DNA from 3 places in the Cobetia sp. 5-25-4-2 genome. Region 1 is predicted to be linked to each of the others. Evidence: predicted binding sites of a transcription regulator. Region 1 holds the regulator's gene; each other region holds the start of a gene.
What was found. The regulator PhoB, encoded in region 1, activates phosphate uptake and scavenging genes when phosphate is short. The targets are predictions, from matches to a motif close to TGTCATANNNNTGTCANA.
Positions count from the first base shown of each region.

Region 1 (4,163 bases):
TCCCCACTGCCGTTCGATCAGGAGTCCTGATGTCAGCGTCATCCGCTTCCCGCCCGTCCAAACTGGCCGATTACCTCGCCCTGACTCGTCTGGACCGCCCCATCGGCACCTGGCTGCTGATGTGGCCGACCCTCTGGGCCCTGTGGCTGGCGGCCGATGGGCTACCGGACCGCGATACGCTGCTGATCTTCGTGGCTGGTGTCTATCTGATGCGTGCCGCCGGCTGCGTGATCAACGACTACGCGGATCGCCACTGGGACAAGCATGTCGAACGCACCCGGGACCGCCCGCTGACCTCAGGACGCATCACGGAGCGCGAGGCGCTGACCCTGTTCGGTGTGCTGGTCGCGGCCGCCTTCGTGCTGGTGTGCTTCACCAACCTGACCACGGTGCTGCTGTCGATCGTCGCCGTGCTACTGGCGGCCAGCTATCCGTTCATGAAGCGCTTCCATCATCTGCCGCAGGTGGTGCTGGGTGCCGCCTTCGGCTGGGCGATTCCGATGGCCTTCGCGGCGACGCTTGAGGAGGTGCCGACCTATGGCTGGTGGCTGTTCGCGGCCAACCTGATGTGGACGGTGGCCTACGACACCGCCTATGCGATGGTCGATCGCAATGACGATCTCAAGGTCGGCATCAAGTCCACCGCCGTGCTGTTCGGCCGCGCCGACAAGCTGATGATCGGTCTGCTGCAGCTGGGCATGCTGGCGGTGTTGATCGGCATCGGCCTGCACCTGGCGCTGGGCATCTTCTACTGGCTGGGGCTGGCCGCGGCGGCCGTGACCTTCGTCTGGCAGCAGCGCCTGATTCGCGAGCGGGAGCGTGGCCCCTGCTTCCAGGCATTTCTCAACAACCACTGGTCCGGCCTGCTGATCTTCGCGGGCATCGCGCTGGCGACCTGGCCAGCTGCCTGACCCCTCTTTCCGGCCAACGGGCCCGCGTCCTCATCCGGTCTGCCAGCGATCTTCCTCGTGCGGCGAGGCGTGACATTCACGCCTTGAGAGAGTTGAGGGACTCGCTGGCAAGCCGGGCGGCAAGCTGCCAAGCTGGCGATTGTCATCTCACTGTCATATAAGCAGGTTGTAATCGTCATCGACTTGTCATTCTGGCGCGTGCGCCGACTGCTGCATGGGATCTAGCGATGAGCTCCAAGACCGTACTGATTGTCGACGACGAATCCTCGATACGCGAGATGATCGCCGTCGCCCTGGAAATGGCGGATTACCGCGTGCTGGAGGCCGACAATGCCCAGGACGCCCACGCCATCGTCGTCGATGAAAAGCCCGATCTGCTGTTGCTGGACTGGATGATGCCCGGCACCAGCGGGCTGGAACTGGCGCGCCGCCTCAAGCGTGACGAGACCACGGCGGAGCTGCCGATCATCCTGCTCACCGCCAAGGGCGAGGAAGACAACAAGATCCAGGGGCTCGAGGCCGGGGCGGACGATTACATCACCAAGCCCTTCTCGCCACGCGAGCTGGTGGCACGCCTCAAGGCCGTGCTGCGCCGCACCACGCCCAAGGGCGTCGAGGAGTCGGTGGAAGTCGAGGGTCTGATGCTCGACCCCGCCAGCCACCGCGTGACCGCACACGGCAACTCCCTGGAGGTCGGCCCCACCGAATACCGCCTGCTGCAGTTCTTCATGACCCATCAGGAGCGCGCCTACACCCGTAGCCAGCTGCTGGATCAGGTCTGGGGCGGCAATGTCTATGTCGAGGAGCGCACCGTGGACGTGCACATTCGTCGTCTGCGCAAGGCGCTGGGCGAGGGGCATCAGCACTTGATCCAGACCGTCCGCGGTACCGGTTATCGCTTCAGCGCCCAGGCCTGAGACGCGGATGCGCTACTGGACGAACGAGCTATGGCGGCTGGGCTATCTGGCGGGCGGCTTCGGGCTGGTCGGCGGACTGCTCGGCCTGCTGGGCTGGGGCCTGGCGCTGGGGCTGGCGCTGTACCTGTTCGTCCATCTCAAGCATCTCAAGAGCCTCTACACCTGGCTGATCACCAACCCCCATGAAGAGCCGCCGCCCGGCGATGGCGTCTGGGGGGATCTGCTCGATCGTCTGTATCGCTACCAGAAGGGTCAGCGTCAGGCGCAGGAGCGACTGCGCAGTATCCTCAACCGCATCCAGGAGTCCTCGGAAGCGATGCGCGATGGCCTGGTGATGCTCGACAACCACGGCGACATGGAGTGGTGGAACAGCGCTGCCGAGCAGTTGATCGGCCTCAAGGCCAGTCACGACCGCGGCCAGCACGTCACCAACTACCTGCGTGACCCCGTGTTCATCGATTACTTCAATCGGCTGGCCTATCGTGAGCCGCTGACCCTGCAATCGCCGCTCTCCGACAACCTGACCCTGCAGATCTCCATCACCCTGTTCGGTGACAACGAGCGCCTGGTGATGGTGCGCGATGTCACCCGTCTCTACCGTCTCGAGGAAATGCGCCGCGATTTCGTGGCCAATGTCTCCCATGAGCTGCGCACGCCGCTGACGGTACTGGCCGGCTACCTCGAGACCTATTCCGACTATGCCGATGACCTGCCCCCGCGCTGGCAGCGTGGCCTGGGACAGATGCAGAGTCAGACCGACCGCATGCAGCACCTCGTCGAGGATCTGCTGACCCTGTCGCGCCTGGAGACCGACGAGCTGTCGGGCGAAGGACGTCGCATCGACATGGCACAGCTGCTGACACGTATCCGGGAAGATGCCGAAGGCCTCTCGAAGGAGCGGCATGTCATCACGGTGGAGGTCGAGCCCGGACTGGCCCTGATGGGTGAGGAGCAGGAGCTGAGAAGCGCGATCTCGAATCTGGTCTTCAATGCGGTGCGTTACACGCCGGAAGACTGCCACATCACGCTGCGCTGCCAGAGCACCAGCGAGGGCGTGATGGTCGAGGTGGAGGATGACGGTGACGGCATTGATCCCGTGCATCTACCGCGCCTGACGGAGCGCTTCTATCGCATCGACAAGGGACGCAGCACCGCCACTGGTGGCACCGGGCTGGGACTGGCCATCGTCAAGCATGTGCTGATCCGCCATCAGGGCCGCCTGGAGATCGACAGCCTGCCCGGCGAGGGCGCACGCTTCCGTTGTCATTTCCCGGCGGAGCGTCGCTGCGCGACGACTGCCTGACGGTAGACACGAACGCCCCGCCGCGCCCTCTGCATGAGGTCACGGCGGGGCGTCGTGGTATCTGCGTTCGTCAACGCTCGCGATAAAGCCTGGCTCAGCGGCGCGGGGCAGGCAGCTGTCGGTAGTGGCTCTGCCACATCAGGACGGCACCCGCCACGGCCCCGGGAATGAACAGCAGGTTGGCCAAGGGCACCAGCGTCAGCACGAACACGGCACCACCGAAGGTCAGTGACGGCCACCAGCGCGCCTTGAGACGCTGCTTCATGTCACCGAAGCTGACCTGATGGTTGTCCATCGGATAGTCCAGATACTGGATCGCCATGCTCCAGGCCGAGAACAGCCCCCACAGCAGCGGTGAGAGCAGATTCAGGCCCGGAATGAAGCCGAGAATGAACAGCGCGATCATGCGGGGAATGAAGTAACCCAGTTTGGCCATCTCGCGCCCCAGCGAGTCGATCCCGATCTTCACCAGGCCACGCTCATCCTCGATCAGGGTGCCATCCAGACGATGCTCAACCTTCTCGGCCAGAATGCCGTAGAACGGCGCCGCGATCAGATTGGTCACCAGGCTGAAGGTGAAGAACACCGCCAGCAACAGACTCAGCACCAGCACCGGCCAGATCAACCAGCTCAGCCATTCCAGCCAGCTGGGCACCTTGAGCATCCAGTAATCGATCCAGCCCTCGAACTGGCTGAACAACAGCCACAGCGTGGCACTGTAGAGCACCAGGTTGATCGCCAGTGGTACGAACACGAAACGGCGTAGCCCGGGGGTATAGACCATGCGGGTCCCGCGGACCAGCGCCGATACGGCATCAATCATGCGACGTCCTCGTCATCTCGTGAAAGGCGGCTGCCCTCGGGCGGCCGGAGCCACACCCTAGCACTACCACCCGCCCCACGCAGCTGTCGGCGCATCAAATGGCAGACGCCCCGCACTCCGTCGGCGGGACAGAGGCGGGGCGTCATCGGCAGACAGGCGTCAGGCCCCGGGGAAGGGGCCTGCACGTCAGGGCTTGTCGAGATCCTGCG
Region 1 is NZ_BLWK01000004.1:257,612-261,774, reverse strand. Features, by position in the region: gene ubiA (4-hydroxybenzoate octaprenyltransferase) at 30-911, shown strand; gene phoB (phosphate regulon transcriptional regulator PhoB) at 1,139-1,828, shown strand; gene phoR (phosphate regulon sensor histidine kinase PhoR) at 1,836-3,131, shown strand; gene cysZ (sulfate transporter CysZ) at 3,226-3,954, opposite strand; gene phoU (phosphate signaling complex protein PhoU) at 4,141-4,163, opposite strand, start outside.

Region 2 (4,163 bases), on a different contig from region 1:
TAGTCGGCCAAGGCGACATCGGCATGACGCGCCGCATTGCGATATTGCGCGGACTCACCGCCGTGGCGATGGCCGGCGTCATCGATGTTCATGCTGTGCACCAGCAGGAAGTCCGGGTCGTGACGCAGTCTCAGCATCTCGGCATCGCTGAAGACGTGGTCGTCCGGGTAGTGATCCTGCCAGTAGAAGATGCCCGCCTGGATGGCGGATTCGGGATTGTCGAGCAGTCGGTGTCTGGCTGGCACGAAGGGGGCGGCGACGTAGAGTTCGCTGACCCAGTGATAGGCGGCTGCCGCGGTGCGTCGCCCCTGCTGACTGGCGAGGTCGAACAGGCTCACGCCACGCGAGCGTCGCACGATGCCATTGTTGACGATGCCGGAGTCGACGGGCAGATCACCGGTCAACAGGCACTCATAGAGCGGTCGCGACATCGCTGGCAGTTCGCACTCCAGCGACTGGTACTGCCCGCGACCGGCCTCGACCAGGGCGCTCAGATAGCCCATGGCATGCCGGCCCACGGCATGGTTGAGGCCATCGAGCACGACAAGAATGACACGCTGGGACATGAAGACTCCGTGAAGCTCAAGACGGCACCGTGTGGACGGTGCCGTCTGTCAGGATGGTGCGCGCTCTATCCGCTCTGGACAGAGGCCGGGGGTCACTGCTGGTGGATCAGTACCTGGGACTGCCACTGACGCGGCAGCTGTCGGGCACTGGCTTCCCAGCCGGCGAAGTCCTGTACCGGGCGGGCATTGGCGTACTGCTCGTTGGGCAGCAGCTTGGCGGCGATGTCTTCCGGCAGGGTCAGGTGCTCGGCACGGATCGGGCGGGCGTAACCTGCCGCCAGGTTCAGCTGGCCGGCATCTGACAGGATGTACTCACGTGCCAGCTTGGCGGCGTTCGGGTGAGCGGCATGCTTGTTGATGATGGTGGCGTAGCCCGAGGTGACGGAGGCATCCGAGGGGATGACCACCTCGAAGGTGTCGCGGTTGATCTGATCGCGATAGTTGAGCGCGTTGAAGTCCCACAGCAGGGCGACCTCCACCTCGCCCTTCTCCAGGTTGGCGATGCTCGGCTCGGCCAGTGACAGGCGTCCCTGGCGGGCCAGTTCGGCGAACACTTCCAGACCCGGCGTCAGGTCTGACTCGCTGCCGCCATTGGCGAAGGCTGCGGCCAGGATGGCGTTGTTGGCCTGGGACGCCTTGCCGACCGCGCCGACGGAGACCTTGTAATCACCATTGGCGAGATCCGCGAAGGAAGCGGGGCGCTGATCTTCACTGACGAGTGTCTTGTTGATCATCAGGGAAATGGTGCCGGTGTAGCCCAGCATCCACTCACCATCTTCATCCTTGGCCCAGTCGGGGATCTCGTCCCAGGTGGTCGGCTTGTAGGCTTGAGTCACGCCCTGCTTGACCGCGATGGGGCCGAAGGCGAAGCCCACGTCACCGATATCTGCCGTGGCGTTCTCGCCTTCGGCCTTGAACTTGGCGACTTCCTCGGCGGAGCTCATGTCGGTATCGCTGTGCGCGATGGAATACTTCGACTCGAGGTCTGCCCAGGTGTCCTTCCAGTTGGCCCAGCTGTCCGGCATGCCGACGCTGTCGACGCGGCCTTCTGCCTGGGCGGCCTTGAGCAGTGCGTCCGGCACTTCAGCGGCACTGACGGAGGCGCTGCTCAGCAGGGTGGCCATGAGGGCCGAGACCATCAGGCCGGCGGTACGGGGCGAGGTAGCGGTGAACGACTTCAATGACAATCCTCCCAGACGGGGTAATCAACGGATGCGAGAGTGCATTCCTGGCCAGCGAGTCGCCGAGGCGAGCAGGCAGGCGAGATGGGGTCAAAGCTGGTTCTTGTCCTGCGCAGTCTTCCTCGAGACCTGCCACCTCAATTTCTGTGGTCTAGTTCAGTCTCGGGGCTGACATGACTTTACGCAGCGGTTGTGACAGTCGCGTGTCGTCACTATGTCAGTGTCGTGATGTCAGTGTCGTGGCAATGAGCCATCAGCCATCAGCGGTACATGTTTTGACGCAACGCTGCGTGGTGCCGGCTGATTTTCTGACAATTCCCTGCATGAGAGCGTGTCCCGATGATAGGCATCCGCCTCGGATTCTCACGCGCATCACACAGGATGGCCTTGTGCTGTCACCGGATCGTCATGCCTGTGTCATGGTGCTCGGCGAGCGTGGGCTGACTCGCCTGGCGACGTCTACACTAGACCACAGCGATCGCGATTCTCGAGCCTTGTCATGATGGACACCTTGGATGACATGCAAGTGACTCGCCAGAAATCGCTCTCTTTCGTTATCTTTCAGGAACTTCGCATGCCTTCATTATCGATCGAGCCCACAGGTGACGACGCAACTTCCCTGACGCGCACGGCGGATTTGCCCGTCACCGGGCTCAAGGGCAGGCTGCTGAACCATCTTGAAGCAGCGCCGCTGCATGCCTCGCAGCGTCTGCCGTCCGAGCGTGAGATGATCGAGCGGTTCGGCACCACGCGAGTCACCTTGCGAGATGCCTTGCTGCAGCTGGAAGCGGAAGGGAGAATCTATCGCGAGAACCGCCGTGGCTGGTTCGTCTCGCCGCCGCGCCTCAGGTATGACCTGCTGGCATGTCTGCCTTTTCACGAGATGGTGCAGTCGCAGCAGCGGGTCGCTTCCACCGAGGTGCTGTCCGCTCAGGAAGTTCCCGCTGATGAGGTGATCGCCCAGCGTCTGGGAATTGCACGGGGTGCCGGGGTCTATCGCATCACGCGAGTGCGGCGCATCGATGGCCGGCGGGTGCTGCACGTCTGTCATCACCTGCGACGCGACTGCTTCTCCGGCATTCTCGATTTCGATCTCTCGGCGCATTCGCTGACGACGCTCTACCTTCACCAGTACGCCATTCGCATCCGGCGCGTGAGCTTCGAGCTGGCCTCCAGCGTGTTCGACGCCGAGACGGCCGTCGCCCTGAATGCGGCACCGGGTAGCCCGGCGCAGCGCATCACGCGGATCAACTTCGATCAGAATGGCCGTGCAGTGGACTGCGATGATGAACACTGGCGTCACGATGCCATCGAGTTGACGTTATCCGCCGCACCACAACGCTAGAGGGCAATCTGGCGACATACGCCACCAGTGTCCGGGACTTTCCTTCAACTCGACGAAAACGCCCGCAAGTCCTCCTCTGACGGGAAGGCTTGCGGGCGTTGTGGTAATGGCGTGCGTGATGTGGCCGTGGGGCATCGTGGGGGCAAGCCCTCAGCGCATCAGCAGCGTGTCATCTATCTCGCGGAAGTGATCAGCGCTGCGCATCAGGGCGAGGGCAGTGAGTGCCTCGACGCCGTAGACACGCGTCGTGACGGCATGGCGCGCTGCGACATGCTCCAGCAGCAGGGCGAAGTCACCATCGCCGGAGGCGAGGATGATCTCGTCGACGTCGGGAGCGGCTTCCATCACATCGATCGTGATGCCGACATCCCAGTCACCCTTGGCCGAGCCATCTCCTCGCTGGATGAAGGGTTTGAGCTTGACCTCGAACCCTATCTCACGCAGGCGTTGCTGGAATTGCTGCTGCTTGGGGTCACCACGGTCAATCGCATAGGCGTAGGCATGCGTGATGCTGCCCAGGGATTCCAGTTCGGCCCACAGTCGGCGGTAATCGAATTGCCGGCCAAAGGTGTCGCGGGTGGTGTAATAGATATTCTGGACATCGATGAAGACGGCGAGGCGCGTGGGCGAGTCGGATGTCGGCAAGGACGGTTGGATTGCGGGCGTGGGAGAGTTCGACATTGGCTGTCACAGGGACCGGAAGGCTGAATGATGTGCCTGAAGCAGAGCAGGCAGGTACTGGAGGCGCGTGCGGCGTGGGAGTCGTTCAGGTGTCGCGGGATGACTCAGGCATTGCGCCTGGCTCCGACGATGAGTGCTTGTGCTGCTGACACCATGCAAGGAGAGCGGATCTGTCTTTCTCTGACCTGTCTGCTGTGATCTGTCTACCCTGACCTGTCTGGTGCTATCGGTTGAAAGCAGAGCTGTTGAAAGCAGAGCTGTTCCAGGTAGCGCCATCTCGAGAGGAGGGCAGAGACCGGCCGCTGCCAATCATGGCGAGCAGCGGCTGGCGATCTTCTGACAGCTTGCCACGATCAGGCCGAGTCTGGGCCTGATGGAAGCATCAGTTGC
Region 2 is NZ_BLWK01000006.1:22,861-27,023, reverse strand. Features, by position in the region: gene HXS65_RS12855 (alkaline phosphatase family protein) at 1-566, opposite strand, end outside; gene HXS65_RS12850 (ABC transporter substrate-binding protein) at 659-1,747, opposite strand; gene HXS65_RS12845 (UTRA domain-containing protein) at 2,322-3,092, shown strand; gene HXS65_RS12840 (NYN domain-containing protein) at 3,243-3,737, opposite strand; gene HXS65_RS17685 (hypothetical protein) at 4,156-4,163, opposite strand, start outside.
Region 2: the regulator PhoB is predicted to act here: its motif matches at 2,141-2,158, upstream of HXS65_RS12845 (UTRA domain-containing protein).

Region 3 (4,163 bases), on a different contig from region 1:
AGGTGCCGGGGCTGTCCGAGAACCGTACTGCCGAGATCTCCGAGATCTCGCGCTCGCTCAAGGGGCTGGCCAAGGAATTCGCTTGCCCGGTGGTGGCGCTCTCGCAGCTGAACCGCTCGCTTGAGCAGCGTCCCAACAAGCGCCCCGTGATGTCGGATCTGCGTGAATCCGGCGCCATCGAGCAGGACGCTGATGTCATCGCCTTCGTCTACCGTGATGAGGTCTACAACAAGGACAATCCCGACAACAAGGGCTTGGCCGAGCTGATCATCGGCAAGCAGCGTAACGGCCCCATCGGCACCGTTCACATGGCCTTCATCGGCAAGTACACCCGTTTCGAGGACCTGGCGCCAGACAGTTATGGCCAGGCCTTCGCTGAATGACGTGATGCGCATGCGCATCAAACATGTACCCGGGCGGCGGCAGCGACGTCGCCCCGCAAGACCCGCACTGACGGGGAGGAGATAGCATGGCAGGTGGATTTGGGCGCGGACGCGCACGCACTCCCAAGCTTCAGGGACGCGGTACGCTGGAGAGCCTTGAGCGCGAAGGGCCTTTCAAGGAATGGCTGGGCATGCCGGATCTCTATCGCTTCACGCTGGTCGTGGAGGGCGAGAGCTACAGCTATCAGACCGAAGACAGTGAAGTGCCGGTCGTCGCGGGCGACATGGTGGTCTTCCGTTACAAGGAAACCAAGGCCGGCAAGTGGATCGACCGCAATTCCCTCGGCAAGGCCATCGACCCCAACTCGCTGTAAGGCGTCCACTTCCGGCGTGGCATGAGCGTATTGGCCAGCCACGACCGGGCAGGCTCGTCGCAAGGCGTCCTTGCACGGCAGCACCGCGGTGATGTGCCCGACCATTCGCTGACACATCACCGTCCCATGTCATTTTCCTGTCATATCAGCATGCTTTGATTCTGGCATGCTGCCATCCCCGCATCCCGCTTTAGCTGAGGCATCCACTCCCGAATCCGGCCAGGCGCTGGAGGCGTTGCTGCGTCTTCGCCAGTTGCGGATGCATTTCCAGCCCATCGTGGCGGCAGATGGCCGTGAGGTCTTCGCCTACGAGGCACTCGCGCGCGCTGCTGCGGGATGCAGCTTGCGCTCACCGATGGCGATGTTCGAGGCGGCTCGCCAGCATCGGCGCCTCGCCGAGCTGGACGGCCTCTGTCGTGAGCTGGCGCTTGAGCAATGGGCCGAGCAGGGCCTGAGTGAACGCCTGTTCCTGAACGTGTCGCCGGAGGTGCTGCTGGACAGTGCGCATTCTCGGGGACTGACACGTCACCTCCTGCATCGCCATGGGCTGCACCCGCATCAGGTCGTCATCGAGTTGACTGAGCAGACCCCGGGGCTTGACCCGGCACTGATGCGTGAGGCCGTCTGCCATTACCAGTCGATGGGCTTCGCCATCGCGCTGGATGACCTCGGTGAAGGGTACGCCAGCCTCAAGCTGTGGTCGGCGGTTCAGCCTGACTTCGTCAAGATCGACCGACACTTCATCAGCGGTATTCATCAGGATTCACTCAAGCGGCGTTTCGTGCGCTCGATCATCGACATCGCCCACGGCAGTGGCAGTCAGGTGATCGCGGAAGGCATCGAGCAGGAAGGCGAGATGGAATGCGTGTCTCAGCTGGGGGCCGAGTATCTGCAAGGCTGGCTGTTTGCGAGCGCCGAGGTGGACCCTGCTGGCCAGCGTGCCGGCCTCGAGCAGCGCCTGCATCGTCTGAGTCGCCGCCGGCATGCCGCGCCTCTGGCACTCGGTGCCGGCAGCCTGCTGCGGCAGGTGGCGCCGGTACTGCAGGATACCTGTCTCGAGGAGGTGGCCGAGCGTCTGCATGCCGAGCCGGAATTGATGGCACTGGCAGTGGTGGACGCGCAGCAGCGGCCGGTCGGCATGATCATCCGCCATCGACTGCTGGGATTGCTGAATCAGCGCTTCGGACCGGAGCTGCATGGACGACGAGCGATCCATGAGGTCATGCAGACCCATTCACTGCGTGTCGAGGAAGATGAGCCGCTCGAGCGTCTGTCGGCCAAGCTGCTCGGGCGCCGGGACATTCATCGTGACGAGGATTTCATCATCATGCGAGGGGGATGCTATCGCGGCCTTGGGCGTCCTCTGGATCTGCCGCGTATCCTCGCGGAACGTCAGCTGGCGGTTCGTGCTCAGTGTCCGTGAGCCTCTCCGGGGCGGCGGCCTTGAACATGACGTCATCCAATGGTCATGGCGGTGCCGTTCAATCGTCATCGTCCCCCCGCAAGCTGGCGTGAAGCCTTGACGCCACCTTCACGATGATGGATACCTCAGACAACAGAGGTCCAGGAGCCGACACCATGTCCAGAATTGCCGCTGCCTTCACACCTGCTGGCCTGTTGGTCAGCAACCTGAATGCGCTGATCGCCGAGTATCCGGCACTGGAGGCGCGCGTGATCAGTCATGCCGCCAGCCGCTTCTATCAGGTCCAGCTGGTACTGGAAGCGGGTGCCGATGAAGACGATGAGCGCAGTGAACTGTTGATGAAGCGTGGCAAGCCGATGCTGTTCCGCTCGCTGGAGGATGTCTACAGCGAGCTCAGGCGCGCCGGTCTGTCACGCGCCTGGCTGGTATCCCAGGTGGCCAACGACGAGATGATCGGCCGACCGCCTCAGTACCATCAACCGTTGAGCTCGCGCATCCCCTTGAGCTTCTGAGTCAGCGTCTCCTCTGGGGGACCCAGCGGCCGATACGCTCACGGTGGCGGGCAAAGACCCGATAGCCGACATCCAGCATCGGACGCAGCCCCGGCAGCAATGACAGCCTCACCAGGCGCCGATAGCCGAGCACCGCATAGAGGGCTCGGCTGGCGTCCATGCCGACATACCACTCCCCGCGCGCATCCTGCACGTGCAGGCGCCCCATCATCGTCTCGAAGCTCAGCCCCAGAGCATCTGGGGAAAAGTCCTTTGCACGAATGTCGACCGTCCTGACCCGTTCCCGCCTCGGGTGTCTCGCCAGCCAGGCGACCTCCCGCTGGCACAGGGGGCACTTGCCATCGTGATAGAGCGTGACCGGTGCACTGGCCTGCCAGATGCGACTCATGAGGATTCCTTGTCGGTCGTGGAACTGGAGGGCGCGGGATGGTAACCCGCGCGATGGGCACCGCTGCCATAGTCAGCGGCGCTGTCGAGTCGGGCGAGAAAGGCCTCGGCCTGTTGCAGCAATGCCTCGCGCTTTTCGTCCTTCATGCGTCGCCAGCTGCCATAGACCAGCGACATGCGCGGGTTGCGTGACAGTGATTCGCGATGGCGTTCGATGAAGTGCCAATAGAGACTGTTGAAGGGGCAGGCATGCGTGCCGGTGACCTTCTTCGGCGAGTACTGGCACCTGTCGCAGTGATTGGACATGCGATCGATGTACTTGCCCGAGGCACAATAGGGCTTGGAGCCCATCAGGCCGCCATCGGCGTGCAGCACCATGCCCAGGGTATTGGGCAGCTCCACCCACTCGCAGGCATCGACGTAGACCGCCAGATACCAGTCGCATAGCGCCTCGGGCTTCACGCCGCACAGCAGGGCGAAATTGCCGGTGACCATCAGGCGGCGGATATGGTGGGCATAGGCATGATCACGCGTACTGAGGATGGCTTGATCCACACAGCGCATGCCGCTGTCGCCGCGCCAGAAGACCTCCGGTAGACCCCGTGTCGCACTCAGGCGATTCTCCTGCTTGTAGCCGGGCATGCGTGTCCAGTAGATCCCACGCACATACTCTCGCCAACCGAGAATCTGCCGGATGAAGCCCTCGGCGGAGTTGACCGGTACCTCGCCACGTCGCCAGGCATCATCGACGGCAGCACAGACTTCGTGGGGACTCAGAAGCCCGATATTGAGCGCCGCGGAAAGTCGGGAGTGGAACAGGAAGGGGTCACTGTCATCGATGGCATCCTGATGGCGGCCGAAGTCTGCCAGGCAGTGCGCGAGGAAGTGAGCGAGATCGTCGAGCGCCTGGGCGCGGGTCACGGCCCAGTTGAAGTTGTCCAGATTGCCGAAATGACGCAGCTCGCCCTCGGCTCCCTCGCCGAAGCGGGTGTCCACCAGCGTCAGCACTTCGCGCGTCAGCGCATCCTGGCGGTGGTCATGCTGCGGTGGTGGCGGTGACTGGAAGTCGGCGGGAATCGGTTCG
Region 3 is NZ_BLWK01000003.1:326,816-330,978, reverse strand. Features, by position in the region: gene dnaB (replicative DNA helicase) at 1-383, shown strand, start outside; gene HXS65_RS08920 (hypothetical protein) at 470-757, shown strand; gene HXS65_RS08915 (EAL domain-containing protein) at 924-2,180, shown strand; gene HXS65_RS08910 (DUF6482 family protein) at 2,336-2,692, shown strand; gene HXS65_RS08905 (thiol-disulfide oxidoreductase DCC family protein) at 2,694-3,080, opposite strand; gene HXS65_RS08900 (cryptochrome/photolyase family protein) at 3,077-4,163, opposite strand, start outside.
Region 3: the regulator PhoB is predicted to act here: its motif matches at 2,211-2,228, upstream of HXS65_RS08910 (DUF6482 family protein).